Regions from separate parts of the Exiguobacterium sp. Leaf187 genome, predicted to be linked through region 1. Evidence: riboswitches for the same ligand, from Rfam matches in the RefSeq annotation. Region 1 holds a riboswitch; each other region holds the start of a gene.

Region 1 (3,706 bases):
CCATGAGTAACATGCGACCGAGACAAATCTTCGTCTGTTCACCACCACTCAACTGGTGGAAAGGACGAGTGAGTAACGGACGAAGGTGTAACCCGTTCACCATGCGCTCGATTTTCGAGTCGAGTAGATAGCCATCCTTTTGTTCGAACGCATTCGTCGCTTCCGCATATCGTGCGAGTAACGCATCAAGATTCTCTGGTGCTGTCGCCATCATTTGCTCCAACTGTTGCATCCGAGAACGGATCGCGAGGATGTCTTCAAACGCTGTCCAAAGGACGTCGAGTCCGGTCATCGTCTCACTATAAACAGGAAGTTGTTCCAAATAGCCGATCGTCAAACCGCTCTTTTGATAGATGACACCACCGTCCGGTTGCTCAAGGCGAGCAAGCAAGCGGAGTAATGTCGTCTTGCCACTCCCGTTTCGTCCAATTAGACCGACACGGTCGTGTTCGTTTAAGAAGAGGGAAACATCCGTTAAAATTGTCTCGCCTCCGAATTGTTTGGTTAGGTGTTGAATGTCGCAAATCATCATAGTAAGTCGATCCTTTCGCGCGCATCAAAAAAAGGAGAGCGCAAATAGCACTCTCCATCACGTGTGAAAGATGCGCTTTGCTGTATTTTTCAATCATGAAGTTCTAAAAAAGGGCAGACGGGTGCCTTAGAACGCCATTCCATGAAAAATCGCGCGCAACAGATACAATTGTTCCATCAACCAGTGTTTGCACGCGGCAAAGTCCATCTTTTCACACCACCTTTCGTTTCAGATACATCTAGTTTACTATTTTTTTGTCAGTTACGGAAGTCTGAATTATTTGAACACACCCGCGATTGAACTGAAGAAGTCACTGAGTCCATCAAATAATTTAGCGAAAAATCCTTTCGTTTCTTCTGAAGTTGCGAACGCGTGGATGTCTTGTCCCGCATTTTTCAATCCACTCTCGATTTGTCCCCAGTTGATGTTCGCTTGCTCCATTTGATTGAACAGATTCGTCAGCCGGTCCATTTGTGCGTCAGACAACTGGATATTGTTGTTTTGAATGACTTGGACGATCAGATTTTCGATTTCGACTTTGGTTTCCGGTTTTTGATTGGCGATCTCAGCCTTGATCTCATTCATCAAGTCAGCCACCTTATCCGTTCCGACCGTTTTTCCAACGTCTGATGTGACTGATAATTCTTGCTGTGCTAGATCCTTGCGTTCGTCACTTAACTTTATCCCGGTTTCAGCGGAAGTTTGATCGTACGCCTTCATTATTCCTGTCAGTGCCGATGTCCCGGTCACCTTGTAAGGGGAAGTAATCGTGATGTCGGCATCTTTGACACCCGCTGTGACGAGAGCGTTGAGATACATATCCTTCGTCACCCATGTGATGTTTTCCGTCGAGACGGAGAGTCCATCTCCTTTTTCCGTCAGTTCGATTTTAGCCGACGAATACATGTTGCCGCCTTTTTGCGACTGTGGGATGTTTTTCCCGAGATATTTTTCCTCGTCAGCAGAAGTGGCGATGATCGGTGTGATCCCTTCCGGTGCATTGAGACGTGAAAGCACCCATGCTTTATCTTTTGCGCCGAGCGACTCCCCGAGTGTGACGATCGTCTTATCGACGACTTGTTCGGCGGATGCGGCTGTTGGGAGTAATAAAGCAGAAGCGATAACGGCTGATGCCATGATTTTTGTTGGTGTATGCATAATGAAATCCTCCAATTGTAAGTAACAGAATGAATTATAGTATCAGGTACTAAAGTTAGTGTACGAGAACGAAAGAAGTTCGGAATCGGTCTGCAGATGGAGACGATATCCGTCTTCTGACACTCCATAGTATAGCGAAAAGGAGACAACTTGACTTCCGTTTTCAGCATGCTATAGTGAATTTGAATCGAATAATGACCACTAGGGGAGTCGGTAGACCGACTGAGACGAACGAAGACGTTCGGACCCTTTGAACCTGATTAAGTTCGTACTTACGGAGGGAAGTGGCGTCAAGTCTTGTTCTTCTTGCGCCATGCCCGTGTGTTTCGGGGTGGTGTTTTTTCGTTTCATAACTAAACGAGGAGGATGAGATCATGACATTCACACAAGAAATCAAACAAGCGGCACAAGCGTATTGGGATAGTAGTTTTACGCACCCATTCGTACAAGGAATCGGGGAGGGGACGTTACCGCTCTCGAAATTTCGGCATTACGTCATGCAGGATGCCTATTACTTAAAACACTTTGCGAAGATTCAAGCGAAGGCAGCGTCAAAAGCAGACGACTTCGCGACGATTGCGACACTTGCCGAGCATGCTACTTCGACTTACGAGGCAGAGTTGAGCTTACATCAATCATTTTTTGAGCCGCTCGGTATTACGGAAGCAGATCTTGAAGCATTTGAACCGGCACCGACAGCATATGCGTATGTCTCGCACATGCATCATGCGAGTGAAGGAACGCTCGGTGAGACGATTGCTGCCATCTTGCCATGTTACTGGTTGTATTATGAAGTCGGGCAACAATTACTAACGTGTACACCGGAAGAAAAAATCTATCAGCAATGGATCGACACGTATAGCTCGGAATGGTTTGAAAAGGTCGTCTTTGAACAGATTGCACGGCTTGATGCGCTGGCGGAGCAAGCGAGCCCGACGGAACGCGAGCGGATGAAACGTCATTTCGTGACGAGTTGTTACTATGAGTTACTCTTCTGGCACATGGGGTGGACGGAAGAGACATTTGCGTCAGTTTACGAAACGATTCCAGCACGAGCGGTATCTTCTTGAATCACTAGATGGTAGAATTAGGAATACCATTTAGTGAGAGTAGGGATTGGAATGGAAATCATCGTGATCGCACTTGTGATCCTCGCGGCATATGCTATGCAACGAATGCTTGGTAAAGTCAAAGTAAGATTTGTAGGACTTATCATCCCAACGTTGATCGTGTTATCCGGTATATCCGCATCGACTCGAAACTTTAAGGTAGCGTATAGCATGGGAAGCTATATTTCTGCTGTTCTTGTCATCGTCGTCTATGCACTGCTGACTTATTGGTTATACCGCGTCTACCATCGTGCGAAAGAAGAAGCTGAATATCCGTATCAATCATTAAAAGACCGAGGCATCCTTTAAGGAGCTTCGGTCTTTTGGTGTATCACGTCATCATTTTTTCCAGTTTTTAAAGCCGTCACCGAATTCGAGATGCAGTTGATCGGTAAAGACACCGTTCTTAAAGACCGGCACATCAACCGGTAAAGTGCCTTGCGGTTTGAACGTTCCGAAGATTGCTCGGATACCTGCAGGCAGGTTCGGTCCCGCTGATTTTAGATTGCCTGCTTCGGAGTCTGGACCGTTTGGATCACCTTTGAAGCCATAGACGAGGACGTGTGCCGGTGCGTCCGGTTGAACGGCGACATCGTATGGGTTACGGAGACTGAGCAGGACGGATGGTGTATCCGTTTGTTTCGCATAGCGGAAGATCGAAGCCGGAATCGCTTGTTCTGGTGCAGTAGGTAGTAGTTTAGCACTCGTGTTGACGTTGGAACCGACGATGATGTAATCTGCTGCATCGAGTTGCGCCCGTAATGTCGGGTTTTGGTCGAGCGGTAGCGTAGTAGCCGAGTAATTCGCTGTCGTCACGTGCCAGTTCCGATTCTTCGGTAGGGAAGCGATCGTTTTTTTCATGCTGTCCGTTTGATCCGCCGCAGGAGCGATCACAAGAACGTTGGCA
Region 2 (3,706 bases), on a different contig from region 1:
GGGTATCGCAAAGCGAGATTTCGGGAAAAGAACCATTATTCGAAATAGCGTGTGAATTTCCAGGCTTGCTGTTTTTTGCGTATACTACAGAAGAAGACTACTTATAAAGGAGTGGAAACGATGCAAGCAACAGTGACATGGAACAAACAGATGGGGTTTAGTGGACAGACGGAATCAGGGCATCATCTGGCGATGGACGCAGCACCCGAAAACGGTGGTGAAAACCAAGCGCCACGACCAACTGAACTGCTACTACATGCCGTTGCCGGCTGTACTGGAATTGATATCGTCTCGATTTTAGAGAAGATGCGCTTGACGATCACCCATTTCGAAATGGATATCGAAGGAGAACGGGCAGAGGACCATCCGCGGCGTTTTACGTCGATCTCGATTCATTACCGGCTTGAAGGTGATCTCCCGGAAGATAAGGTCCGTCGCGCCATCTCGTTATCAAAGGATAAATATTGTTCGGTCTCGCAATCCTTGAACGCTGAGATTTCCGTCTATTATTCGATCAATGGTGTGCGGAGCGAGGATCCTTTGTGAAGAAAGTTGTACTGATCGGTTGTCTGTTGCTTGCAGGGTGTGCACAGGAGACGACGGAACCAACGAAACCATCACAACCGGAAACGAAGCAACCGACAGAAGAAAAGAAACCGAAGCCTGAGCCGACGAAAGAAGAACGACAACAAGCAAAACTAAAGCAGCAACTTAAAGCGATGTCGACGTCAGAAAAGATCGATCAACTGCTCTACATCGGAGTCGCCGGCACAGAACTTTCAGCAGCTGACCGGAAATTGTTACAGACGCATGCGATTGGCGGGGTCTTACTGCTCGGCGGAAACATTACGTCGGAAGAGCAACTCTTGACGTTCACGCGTGCGATTCAAGAGACGAACCAAAAACCGTATGCGTTCGTCGGGATTGATGAAGAAGGCGGACGGGTCAGCCGGGTACCGGATCAACGATTACGGTTACCGACGAGTCAACGGATAGCGCAAGGAGCAGATGAAGTGAAAATGGAAGACGTCGGACGTACGCTCGGACATTTGTCACAATTTTATGGTTTCAACATGGACTTCGCGCCGGTCCTTGACGTCAACAGTAATCCGAACAATCCGATCATCGGCGACCGTGCGTTAAGTGCTGATCCGAATACTGTCGCGACGCTTGGTACGGCCCTGATGCACGGGATGCAGGAGACGGGAACGATTCCGGTCGTCAAACATTTTCCCGGTCACGGCAATACGAGTGTCGATTCCCATGTCGGGCTACCGAAAGTGACGGCATCAAAGGAAGAATTGAAGCGGACGGAACTGTTACCGTTTAAAGAAGCGATCCAAGAGGGCGCCGAGATGGTAATGGTCGCCCATATTCTCTATCCCGCGTACGACGATACGAATCCGTCCTCGCTCTCAAAGCCGATCTTGACTGACCTCTTGCGTCAGCAACTCGGATTCAACGGTGTCATCATCACGGATGATCTCGTCATGGGAGCGATCACGAAACAATATGGTCTCGCAGAAGCGGCACGTCAGTCGCTCGTCAATGGAGCTGATATGGCGATGTTTTCAGAGGCAGGTGCTTACGCAAAAGTTCATGCTGAAGTGATGCAAGCCGTCAAAGACCAAACGCTGACGCCGGAGATGCTCGATGCTAAAGTAATGCGCATCCTGAAGCTAAAGCAGACGTATGCCGACAGCCAAGAGCAACAGCGACCGACGAAATCGGAGCTGATTCAGCAAGTGGAAGCGCTCAACTAGGACTAGCGAAGCAAAGCGACTCATGCTAGACTAATGGGGCAAGCCAATTAAACACGAAAAGACACTAGGGGAGTCTCCCAGCAGACTGAGACGGAAGTATCCGGACCCTTTGAACCTGATCTAGTTCGTACTAGCGGAGGGAAGTGGCTCGAAACCCTAGATATCCTTAGCGCTTCAGCGCATTTTCGGACCACTCCCTTCAACATCGGGAGTGGTCCTTTTTCGTATGGAAAGGAAGAACATGATGCGTTTACATCTGATTTCGACGGGATCCATTCATCCGCTTGACGAAATAAAGACCTTTCAATCACTTCAACCCTATACGGATCAGCTGCATCTACGTGAACCGAACTTATCGGCGGCAGAATTACTTGATCTGATTGAAGCACTCCTTGGGCATGGTTATTCGCCTGAACAGTTAACGGTTCATGACCGGGTCGACGTCGCCCATGTCGCCGGCATCGGTGTGCAGCTGACGCGCCGTTCCTTGCGTGTCCGCGATGTGCGACGTCATTTTCCGAATCTCGTCATCGGGAAATCGGTCCATTCACTAGCAGAGGCACTGGCAGCAGAAGCGGAAGGAGCCGACCGACTGCTGTACGGTCATATTTATCCGACAGCGTCGAAGCCGGACGTGCCACCACGAGGGATCGACGCATTAAAGCAAGTCGTCACCTTCACGACGAAACCAGTCATTGCGATCGGTGGGATTACACCAGAATGCATGCCTGAAATCGCAGCGACCGGTGCAACCGGAATCGCCGTCTTATCGGGTATTCTCGGCCAATCGGATCCACTCGCCGCCGTCAAGCGTTATCAGGGGGTTCGCGTATGACGAATCACATCATCATCGGCGGTGGAGTCATCGGTTTGACGCTTGCTTACGGTCTCGCCTGTCAGAATGAATCCGTCGTCGTCTTAGAACGTGGAACATGCGGACAAGGGACAAGCCGAGCGGCTGCCGGGATGCTTGCGACCGACATCGAGCTGAGAGCGGAATTGCATGCACTTGCCGCACGTAGTCGTCGTCTGTATCCGCTGCTTGCACGTCGTCTCAAGCGAGAAACAGGTATCGATTGTGGGTACCGGGAACAACCGTTTTTGTTGAAACGTAAAGGACGCGAGCATCTGTTTCCAGCGGTCGGTCAAATCGATCCACGACGACTGACGACTGCATTGATGTATGCCTTACACGCACGTGGCATATCGATTGAAGAACAGGTGGAGGTCACACGCATCGAAGAGAACGATGACTTCATTAGGATCGAATCGAATGCGGGAACGTGGACCGGACGAACGGTGACGGTCGCTGCCGGACGGGGTTCGCAAGCCTTGCTCGATACAGCTGACATTTCGATCGCGACATATGGGGTCAAAGGGGAATGTCTCGCAGTCCGTCTCGCGGGTCAGCCGTTACGCTCGATTCTGTTTGATGAAGCCGCCTACCTCGTTCCGAAAGCAGACGGTCGGATTTTGATCGGTGCGACCGAACTGCCGCACGACGAGACGGTCGGTGTCAGTGTCGCTGGACTCACGTCATTGCTTCAAGCAGCAGAACGACTGTATCCACCGATTCGTGACGCAGTCATCGAAGAAGTCTGGTCCGGTGTACGACCGCAAACAGCGTCCGGCTTGCCATATATCGGAGTCGCCGATTCATCCCGTCGGATCTTCATGGCGACAGGGCATCATCGGCATGGCATATTACTCGCACCGGCGACAGCGGAAGTCTTGGTAAATACATTACGGTTGATCCAAAAGGAGGAAGTCCGATGAACATTACGATTAACGGCAATGACCACACGATCGAACAGATTAAAACAATTGAGGACATGCTAACGCAACTCGGCTTAGGGGAAAAGCTCGTCATCGTCGAACAGAATCGACAAATCATCGATCGCGCGGTGTATGGTCAGACGGTCGTTCGGGACAATGACACATTT
Region 3 (3,706 bases), on a different contig from region 1:
CTATATGCGCGGTTCGGCTTCACACCAATCGCAGCAACGCTCGGTAGTGGCGATGCCCAGTTCGTACCGATGTTGTTGTCGCGCGCAACATATGAACGATCCGTCATCGCGGACGTTTTACGTCCTCTGCATTTTCTAGCCGGTCCAGTCGAGGTTGCACCAACAGTCCGCCAAGCGGCGCAACAAGCACCGCGTCCGCATCGGACGGCCTCGATGCGTCAGCTCGATCAAGATTTACGGGACCGAATGTGTCAGTTGCTGGATTTGCCACATGTCTCGATGGCTGTTGGTAGTGGTACGCTCGCGAACGATATCGTCGCACAACAACTCAGTGGACATGGATTGATCCTAAACGGTGGCGAGTTCGGTCAACGCTTAATCGATCACGCGGCACGAGCAGGAAAGTCATTTGATATCCACCTGCTTCCGTCCGGTCACCCGATCGACTTAGAACAACTCGCAAGCCAACTGCATCAAACGGAGTACGACTGGATTTGGTTGACGCATTGTGAGACGTCTACGGGCGTTCTCTACGATCTCGATGCGGTAAAAGCGCTATTAGATCAACGAACCGCACTCATCGTCGATGCGATCAGCGCCGTCGGGACCGGACGTTTCTCATACGCTGGCTGCAGATTCGTCACGACCGTCTCCGGCAAGGCTATTGGGGGGTTACCGGGTCTTGCGTTCATCGGGCATACGTCCAGCGTATTGCCTTCCTCCCGGATTCCACGTTATCTGGATCTCGGACTCTATGCGGAAGGGGTTGCTTTTTCCGGTTCCTCAAATCTGTTGCTGGCTTGTCAGGCAGCGCTCGATGCCCTTGATCTCGATCAAGCCGCCATCAAGATGACTTATCTCGAACAGGCCGTTCGGGCGACTGGTTTCAACCTGCTTGCGACTCAAGAAGCACAAGCGCCGGGAATTCTGACGATCGTCCATCCGTCGGCAACGGCTTTAGGAGACGCTCTCCGGATCCAGGGCTATCATGTTCAATATGAAAGCGACTATCTCGTCCGCAATCAATGGCTCCAAATCTCAACGATGGGACAGACGACGATGCGGCACATCGAACGTCTCATCCGTGTATTAGTCCGTGAAAACCAACGCATCACCATAAAAAATGAACAAAATGAAAGACCTCTTAACCCTTGATTTCAAGCGGTTTGGAGGTCTTTCGACTTTAAAAAATAAAAAATAAAGGTTTAAGGATTTAAAACATAGGGGTATAAACTCACTAGCACCGCATCAAACCGGTGACTTACTCACACATGTTTCTCAATATCAGCGTAATGACCTGGGAGAGAAATGCAAAGTCACGAAAGCGTCAGATTCAAAGCGAGTCTGAAACCGATTGTCTTAGCATGTTTCATATTGTTCAGGACTTGTCCTGCTCCTACATTCATTACCTTTTGAGGGCTATACCAAATTCAAGGGGGAAATGAACATGTCAGTTAAATTAACAGCCGAAAAACGCGAGGTACGTCCACGCTCACTCCGTAAACAATTACGTCATGAAGGAAAAGCTCTTGGTGTCGTGTATGGTTACAAAGTGGAAAGTACACCAATCGCATTTGAAGAAAAAGAATTGCTTAAAATCGTTCGAGAAAACGGTGAGAACGTCTTGATTTCACTGAAACTCGACGGTAAAAATATTAACGTCTTGATCAACCGTCGTGATATGGATGTCTTCACACCAACTGTCGATCACGTTGAATTCATCGCCGTTAAAATGGATGAAGAGACAGAAGTCGAAGCAGACGTCGTACTCGTCGGTGAAGCAGCTGGCGCTAAAGTCGGCGGATTCCTGTCACAGACACTCTTTAAAGTAACAGTCGCAGCAACACCAGATAAATTACCAGAGAACGTCGAAGTCGACGTCACGAACCTCGAAATCGGCGATTCGATTTCTGTAGCTGATCTTCCGGAACAAAAAGATTTCCGTATCGTCACAGAAGGCGACATTCAAGTCGCAGCTGTCGTCGAATCTACACTCGAGCAGGATCTTGAGGAAATCGAAGAAGCAGAAGCTGAAGCGCAAGCGGAAGCTGGTGAAGACAACGAAGCGGAAGCTACGGAAGAGTCTTCAGAAGAAGCAAAAGAAGAGAATGAAGATAACAAATAAGTCGTTTATCGATACGCCCTTCGTGGCGTATCGTTTTTTTGTGTCTTGACAATAGACAGAAGATTGCCTAAAGTGAACAGCGTATCATCTATTACCATATCCACTAGGGGAGCCCATTTGGCTGAGACGATTCACTTCGGACCCTTCGAACCTGATCTAGTTCATACTAGCGTAGGAAAGTGGAGCGATCACATCCAATGACTCCTGCTGCGCGCAGTTTTTCTGAGGACCGCTCTCTTTTTTACGGAGGGCGGTCTTTTTTGGCGTCTCCCCCATTCTAAGGAGGACGTACCTAATGCAAAACTGGAAAATGAAAGAAATCATGGTCATGATGATGCTCGCCGTCGCTTGCGGGGTCATCTATCTTGGTTGGTCAACACTCTGGTTACCGATGTCTGCGATCTTCGGACCTGTCGGTGCCAACTGGATGTTTGGGATCTGGATCATCGCGAGCCCGCTCGTCGCAGCAATCATTCAAAGACCAGGTGCCGCCCTCATCGCGGAAATCGTCGCGGCAGCCGTCGAGCTGTTCACGGGTAGTCACTTTGGTTTATCGGCTCTTCTCATCGGGGTCTGTCAAGGACTTGGCGCGGAACTCGTCTTTGCGATGACGCGTTATCGCCGTTATGACACCTGGACATTGATGTTATCGGGTGTTGGAGCCGCGATTGGTAGCATCGTCTATAGTCTGATCGCGAACGGATTCGGTTACTACACGACGACGACGTTGCTTGCGACAACAGGTTTACAATTGATTAGTGGTGCATTACTCGGCGGCTTGCTTGCAGCGATTCTTGTCCGTCGCCTTGTTGCGACCGGTGTCTTGAACGGGTTTGCGGCAGGACGTGCGAAACGGGAAGTCGCATGATTACTGTCGACGATCTCAGCATCCGCTATCCGGGTCAGATGAAATCGGTGCTCGATCATGTATCGCTGACGATCGAACAAGGAACGACCCTTTTGCTTGGACGCAGTGGGAGTGGCAAGACGACACTGCTTCATGCCCTAGCCGGACTGACACCGGAGACGATTGAAGTCGAACAGACTGGTACCGTTACCCGGTCCGGTTCGGTCGGAGTGCTATTCCAAAACCCAGAAGAACAGTTCTGCATGGAAACGATTGGACGCGAAATCGCTTTTAGTTTAGAAAACCGGTCGATTCCACGCGAAGAGATGGAGGAACGAATTGAACGCTTACTCACACTTGTTGGTCTCCCTCTCCCCTTCTCGACACCAATCGCGAGTCTATCCGGGGGGATGAAACAGCGCCTCGCGCTCGCCGCGGTCCTGGCGCTCGAGCCGACGATCTTATTACTCGATGAACCAACGGCTCAGATTGACCCGATCGGGCAACACGAGCTGATGGCGTTGATCTTTCGGATTCAGAAAGAACATGATTTAACGATCGTCTTGATCGAACACCAACTCGATGTCTGTTTACCTTACATCGACAAAATCGTCTTACTTGAGGACGGATCGGTGACTGCAACGGCACATCCGCAGGATTTGTTCCCGCAGGCGTATACGGAGCTTCAAGCGAAAGGAATCGCTGTTCCCTCTTTGTATCCGTATACGTTAGAG
Region 4 (3,706 bases), on a different contig from region 1:
TATGTGGTTTCATGGGCATCCAGTGGATCACGATTCTTATAAGTCGTCGACTCTACGAATGGTTACTCCCGGAACATTTACAAGCAGCGTCCAAAATCATCGGGGAGTCAGCTGCGTTGAACATGCTCTATACCTTCAATGTGATCGATACATTCGTCATTCTAGCGCTCGCACTCTTCGTCATCACGATGGTCTTCTTGTTCGTCTTGACGGAGCGGTCCTATCAAAAAGGGAAAGCTTTGCTGACGATCGCAAAGGATGTAGCGCTCTTGATCGTACCATTCATTGCATTACGTTACTTATTTGATTTGACTAGCATGCTCATTCCGAATCAACAGGTATTCGTCTATCTTTCCTTTATTCTCATCTATTTTATATATATAAGTTGGAAATGTGTTCGACTACTGAACCATAAAGTATCTATTTAATCATTAGAAGGAGGAAGTCATGAGACGATATAAGGAAATGATCATCGTAGGAAGCATTGCTGGCGTCACCTTACTCAGTTATTTTGGTTACGCTGCAAGCATTAAAGGATCGGATTATGAAGTCGAGAGTATACGAAAAGAAAATGCAGATGCTCTTAAAAAAGTAAACATCGAGATTGAAAATGGAGACATCAAGCCTACTCGATACAATATCCAATTGGACGGTCAAATTCATAGTGAGTCGCAGAACTATATCACAGGGTTGTTCAATAGCTATGCTGCAGACTTCCCTGCTGATTTCTATCGATTTCTTTCTAAGGAAGACGTATTTACTAGTGAAATGGGCTCGCGAACATACGGAATTGAAGTAAAGGCATCTCAGTTGAACTATCATTCTTATGACAGAAGTACACAGAAACAGTTTAAAAAGACGCTTTCTCATCGTTTAACGGTACCGGATCGTGAAATGGCTGACATCCGTGTCTTTCATCAAGACGGCATGAACGTATACGTCCAACGGGATGATCATGGAACAAAGGAAAAATCGACGGTGTTATTACTCAACCTTGCAAAAGGAAAAGTGGAGCCGCTTCAATCCGAGCAACTTAAGACTAATCAAGAACGTCATTATGTAGCAGTGAACGACTATGGAATTGTCTATCGTGAAATCGCATATGATGCGGAAGGGGTAGAAAAAGATAGCGCTTATTATCTAGATAACGGCAAAGGCATCAAACGAATCAAAGCACTTGATGCGTATGCAGCGGAAGGGAACTTTAATGCTGCTGAAAACAGCCAATCACTAATTGCTTACGGAGCATCTGACTCAGAAAAAAGTAAAAGTATTAAATGGAGCACCTATGACTTTAAAACAAATCAAGTCAAGCAACATAAAGTGGAAGGGCAGCATGCTTATCGCTTCAATGGCTCCTATACGATGATTGCGCAGGGAAAGCTATACCATATCGCTAATATCAATGATTCAGATTTCCAAGTCACGGTAGTCGATACGAAAAATGAATCGATTTCGTATCAAGGAATCATCAAAGATAAAAATGCTAAAAAGAATCGTTTGGTACAGGATGTCACTGTATCGGAGTAATCGTGATGGACTCATGATTCACCTCGTTTACTCGCTTCATAGAATACTAGAAATGAATTTATCTGTCAGAATCATTGACAGGGGTTTTCAAGACCACTACAGTGAAGATAACTTAAATAGAATCACTAGGGGTGTTATTAAACTGAGATGAGTAGCTACTCAAACCCTTTGAACCTGAACTAGGTCGTACTAGCGTAGGGAAGTGTAAACTCTGATGAACAAGCGGAGACGATGATATCGTTCTTTGCTATGTGATTATTTAGACGTGCGCAACTTTCCTTTTGGAGAGTTGCGTTTTTTGTTTACTAACTTCGCTATTTAAGTTGCAAAAATGGATGAGGGAGTGGACAAGAATGAGCAGAACAGTATTAGTGACAGGAAGTAGTCGAGGACTTGGGGCGACGATTGCAAGGGTGTTAGTGCACAACGGATTTAAAGTGGTGATCAATTACTTTAAAAGCAAGGATGCGGCAGAACAACTTGTGAGCGAACTGGGAGTAGAGAATGCAATTGCCTTGTATGCAGATGTCACGAAGCGGGAAGATGTCGAGAGCATGATGCAATCCGCAACAGCACATTATGGTCAAATCGATGTTGTCGTGAATAATGCGTTAGTAGACTTCAAATTTGATCCGGTTGCGCAAAAATCGTTTATCGATTTAGAGTGGGAAGATTATCAAAAGCAACTGGATGGAACACTTAAAGCAGCGTTTCACATCATTCAAAGTGTTCTGCCACAATTTATAGAACGACATAGCGGTAGTATCATCAGCATTGGAACAAACCTCTATCAAAACCCAGTCGTTCCTTATCATGAATACACAACAGCAAAAGCAGGTCTGATTGGCTTTACTCGAAACCTAGCCGCGGAGTTAGGTCAATATGGCATAAACGTGAATGTCGTCTCCGGTGGGTTATTGAAAGTCACAGATGCGAGTGCTGTGACAACCCCTGAAGTATTTGACTTAATTGCCCAATCGACCCCGTTGAAAAAAGTGACGAGCCCAGAAGAAGTGGCTCAACTGGTTGCCTTTTTGGCATCAGAAGTAGCATCTGGGATTACCGGTCAAAACGTAACAGTCGATGGTGGGTTAACGATGAATTAAAGCGGGCGTTTTAAAAAATTCTCAGCTTGTAAGAGAAGGGATTCGTGAACAGAAGATGACGAACAGAAATCAGTTAAATATCGGCGTTTTGTTATATGGATGTGGTCATCACCAAGCCGCATGGTTGATGCCTGATTCTGCAATTGAAGAAATCGGAGAGAGTCGCTATTATCAGCGTTTGGCTCAAATAGCGGAAGGCGGATGTTTAGATGCGGTATTTTTTGCGGACAATCAATCCTTTCCGGCTACCAATGCGACAGATTTACCTGCCTTTTGGTTGGATCCTTTAATTAATCTAACGGCTATTTCTCAAGTGACGGATCATATAGGATTAGTCTCTACGATATCGAGCACGTTCTCCAATCCGTATACAGTAGCAAGGCAACTTCTAAGCCTTGATCACGTAACGAAGGGGAGGGTAGGCTGGAACTTAGTGACCTCGATGACAGATTGGGAAGCACTAAACCACGGAATGGATGCACTTCCACCGAGGGAAGAGCGGTATAAAAAGGCGGACGAATTCGCTACATTGATGGAGAAGCTATTTTTATCATGGGATCATGCGGCTTTTCTCGCGGATCGATCAACTAACCGATTGATTGAGCCTGAAAGAATCCAACCCATCCATCATGCCGAATCCTACTATAGCGTAAAAGGTCCCTTGTCTACACCGTGTAGTCCTCAAGGGAAGCCAGTAGCGATGCAAGCAGGGGCGTCAGAACAAGGGATTGCCCTTGCAGCAAAACATGCGGATGCTGTCTATTCTGTGTCATGGAATTTTAAACAAGCCCATGCTTTTCGTGAAAAACTCCATAAGAAAATTACACAAACTGAATCACCAGATCGAAAGATTAAGATATACCCAGGCTTAGTAACGTATGTTGGTAAAACAAGAGAAGAGGCACTAGCCAAAAAAGCCGAACTAGATGAAAAATTACCGGTTGAAAATGCGTTGAAACAATTGAGTTTCTTTTTGCAGCAAGATTGCTCCACATGGGATCTCGAAGCAAAGATTCCGACCTTACCATCGATCGAGGAATTTTCCGGACCCATCGGACGCTATCGAACGA

What was found. A riboswitch is a leader RNA that binds a small molecule or an ion and turns the genes downstream of it on or off. The one in region 1 is predicted to bind thiamine pyrophosphate.
Region 2: linked by a shared signal. The riboswitch ahead of ASF99_RS04925 (thiamine phosphate synthase) and the one ahead of tenA (thiaminase II) in region 1 are both predicted to bind thiamine pyrophosphate.
Region 3: linked by a shared signal. The riboswitch ahead of ASF99_RS07185 (ECF transporter S component) and the one ahead of tenA (thiaminase II) in region 1 are both predicted to bind thiamine pyrophosphate.
Region 4: linked by a shared signal. The riboswitch ahead of ASF99_RS00315 (3-oxoacyl-ACP reductase) and the one ahead of tenA (thiaminase II) in region 1 are both predicted to bind thiamine pyrophosphate.

What each region holds. Positions count from the first base shown of each region.
Region 1 covers NZ_LMPR01000008.1:39,788-43,493, reverse strand. The annotation lists gene abc-f (ribosomal protection-like ABC-F family protein) at 1-532, opposite strand, end outside; gene ASF99_RS02585 (DUF1002 domain-containing protein) at 809-1,690, opposite strand; TPP riboswitch at 1,884-1,990, shown strand; gene tenA (thiaminase II) at 2,065-2,760, shown strand; gene ASF99_RS02575 (hypothetical protein) at 2,812-3,108, shown strand; gene ASF99_RS02570 (glycoside hydrolase family 3 protein) at 3,139-3,706, opposite strand, start outside.
Region 2 covers NZ_LMPR01000009.1:197,806-201,511, forward strand. The annotation lists gene ASF99_RS04915 (OsmC family protein) at 121-546, shown strand; gene nagZ (beta-N-acetylhexosaminidase) at 543-1,763, shown strand; TPP riboswitch at 1,820-1,922, shown strand; gene ASF99_RS04925 (thiamine phosphate synthase) at 2,005-2,598, shown strand; gene ASF99_RS04930 (FAD-dependent oxidoreductase) at 2,595-3,539, shown strand; gene thiS (sulfur carrier protein ThiS) at 3,536-3,706, shown strand, end outside.
Region 3 covers NZ_LMPR01000009.1:580,817-584,522, forward strand. The annotation lists gene ASF99_RS07175 (GNAT family N-acetyltransferase) at 1-1,155, shown strand, start outside; gene ASF99_RS07180 (50S ribosomal protein L25/general stress protein Ctc) at 1,448-2,125, shown strand; TPP riboswitch at 2,221-2,320, shown strand; gene ASF99_RS07185 (ECF transporter S component) at 2,421-2,993, shown strand; gene ASF99_RS07190 (ABC transporter ATP-binding protein) at 2,990-3,706, shown strand, end outside.
Region 4 covers NZ_LMPR01000002.1:59,413-63,118, forward strand. The annotation lists gene ASF99_RS00305 (hypothetical protein) at 1-428, shown strand, start outside; gene ASF99_RS00310 (hypothetical protein) at 448-1,530, shown strand; TPP riboswitch at 1,648-1,748, shown strand; gene ASF99_RS00315 (3-oxoacyl-ACP reductase) at 1,884-2,636, shown strand; gene ASF99_RS00320 (LLM class flavin-dependent oxidoreductase) at 2,692-3,706, shown strand, end outside.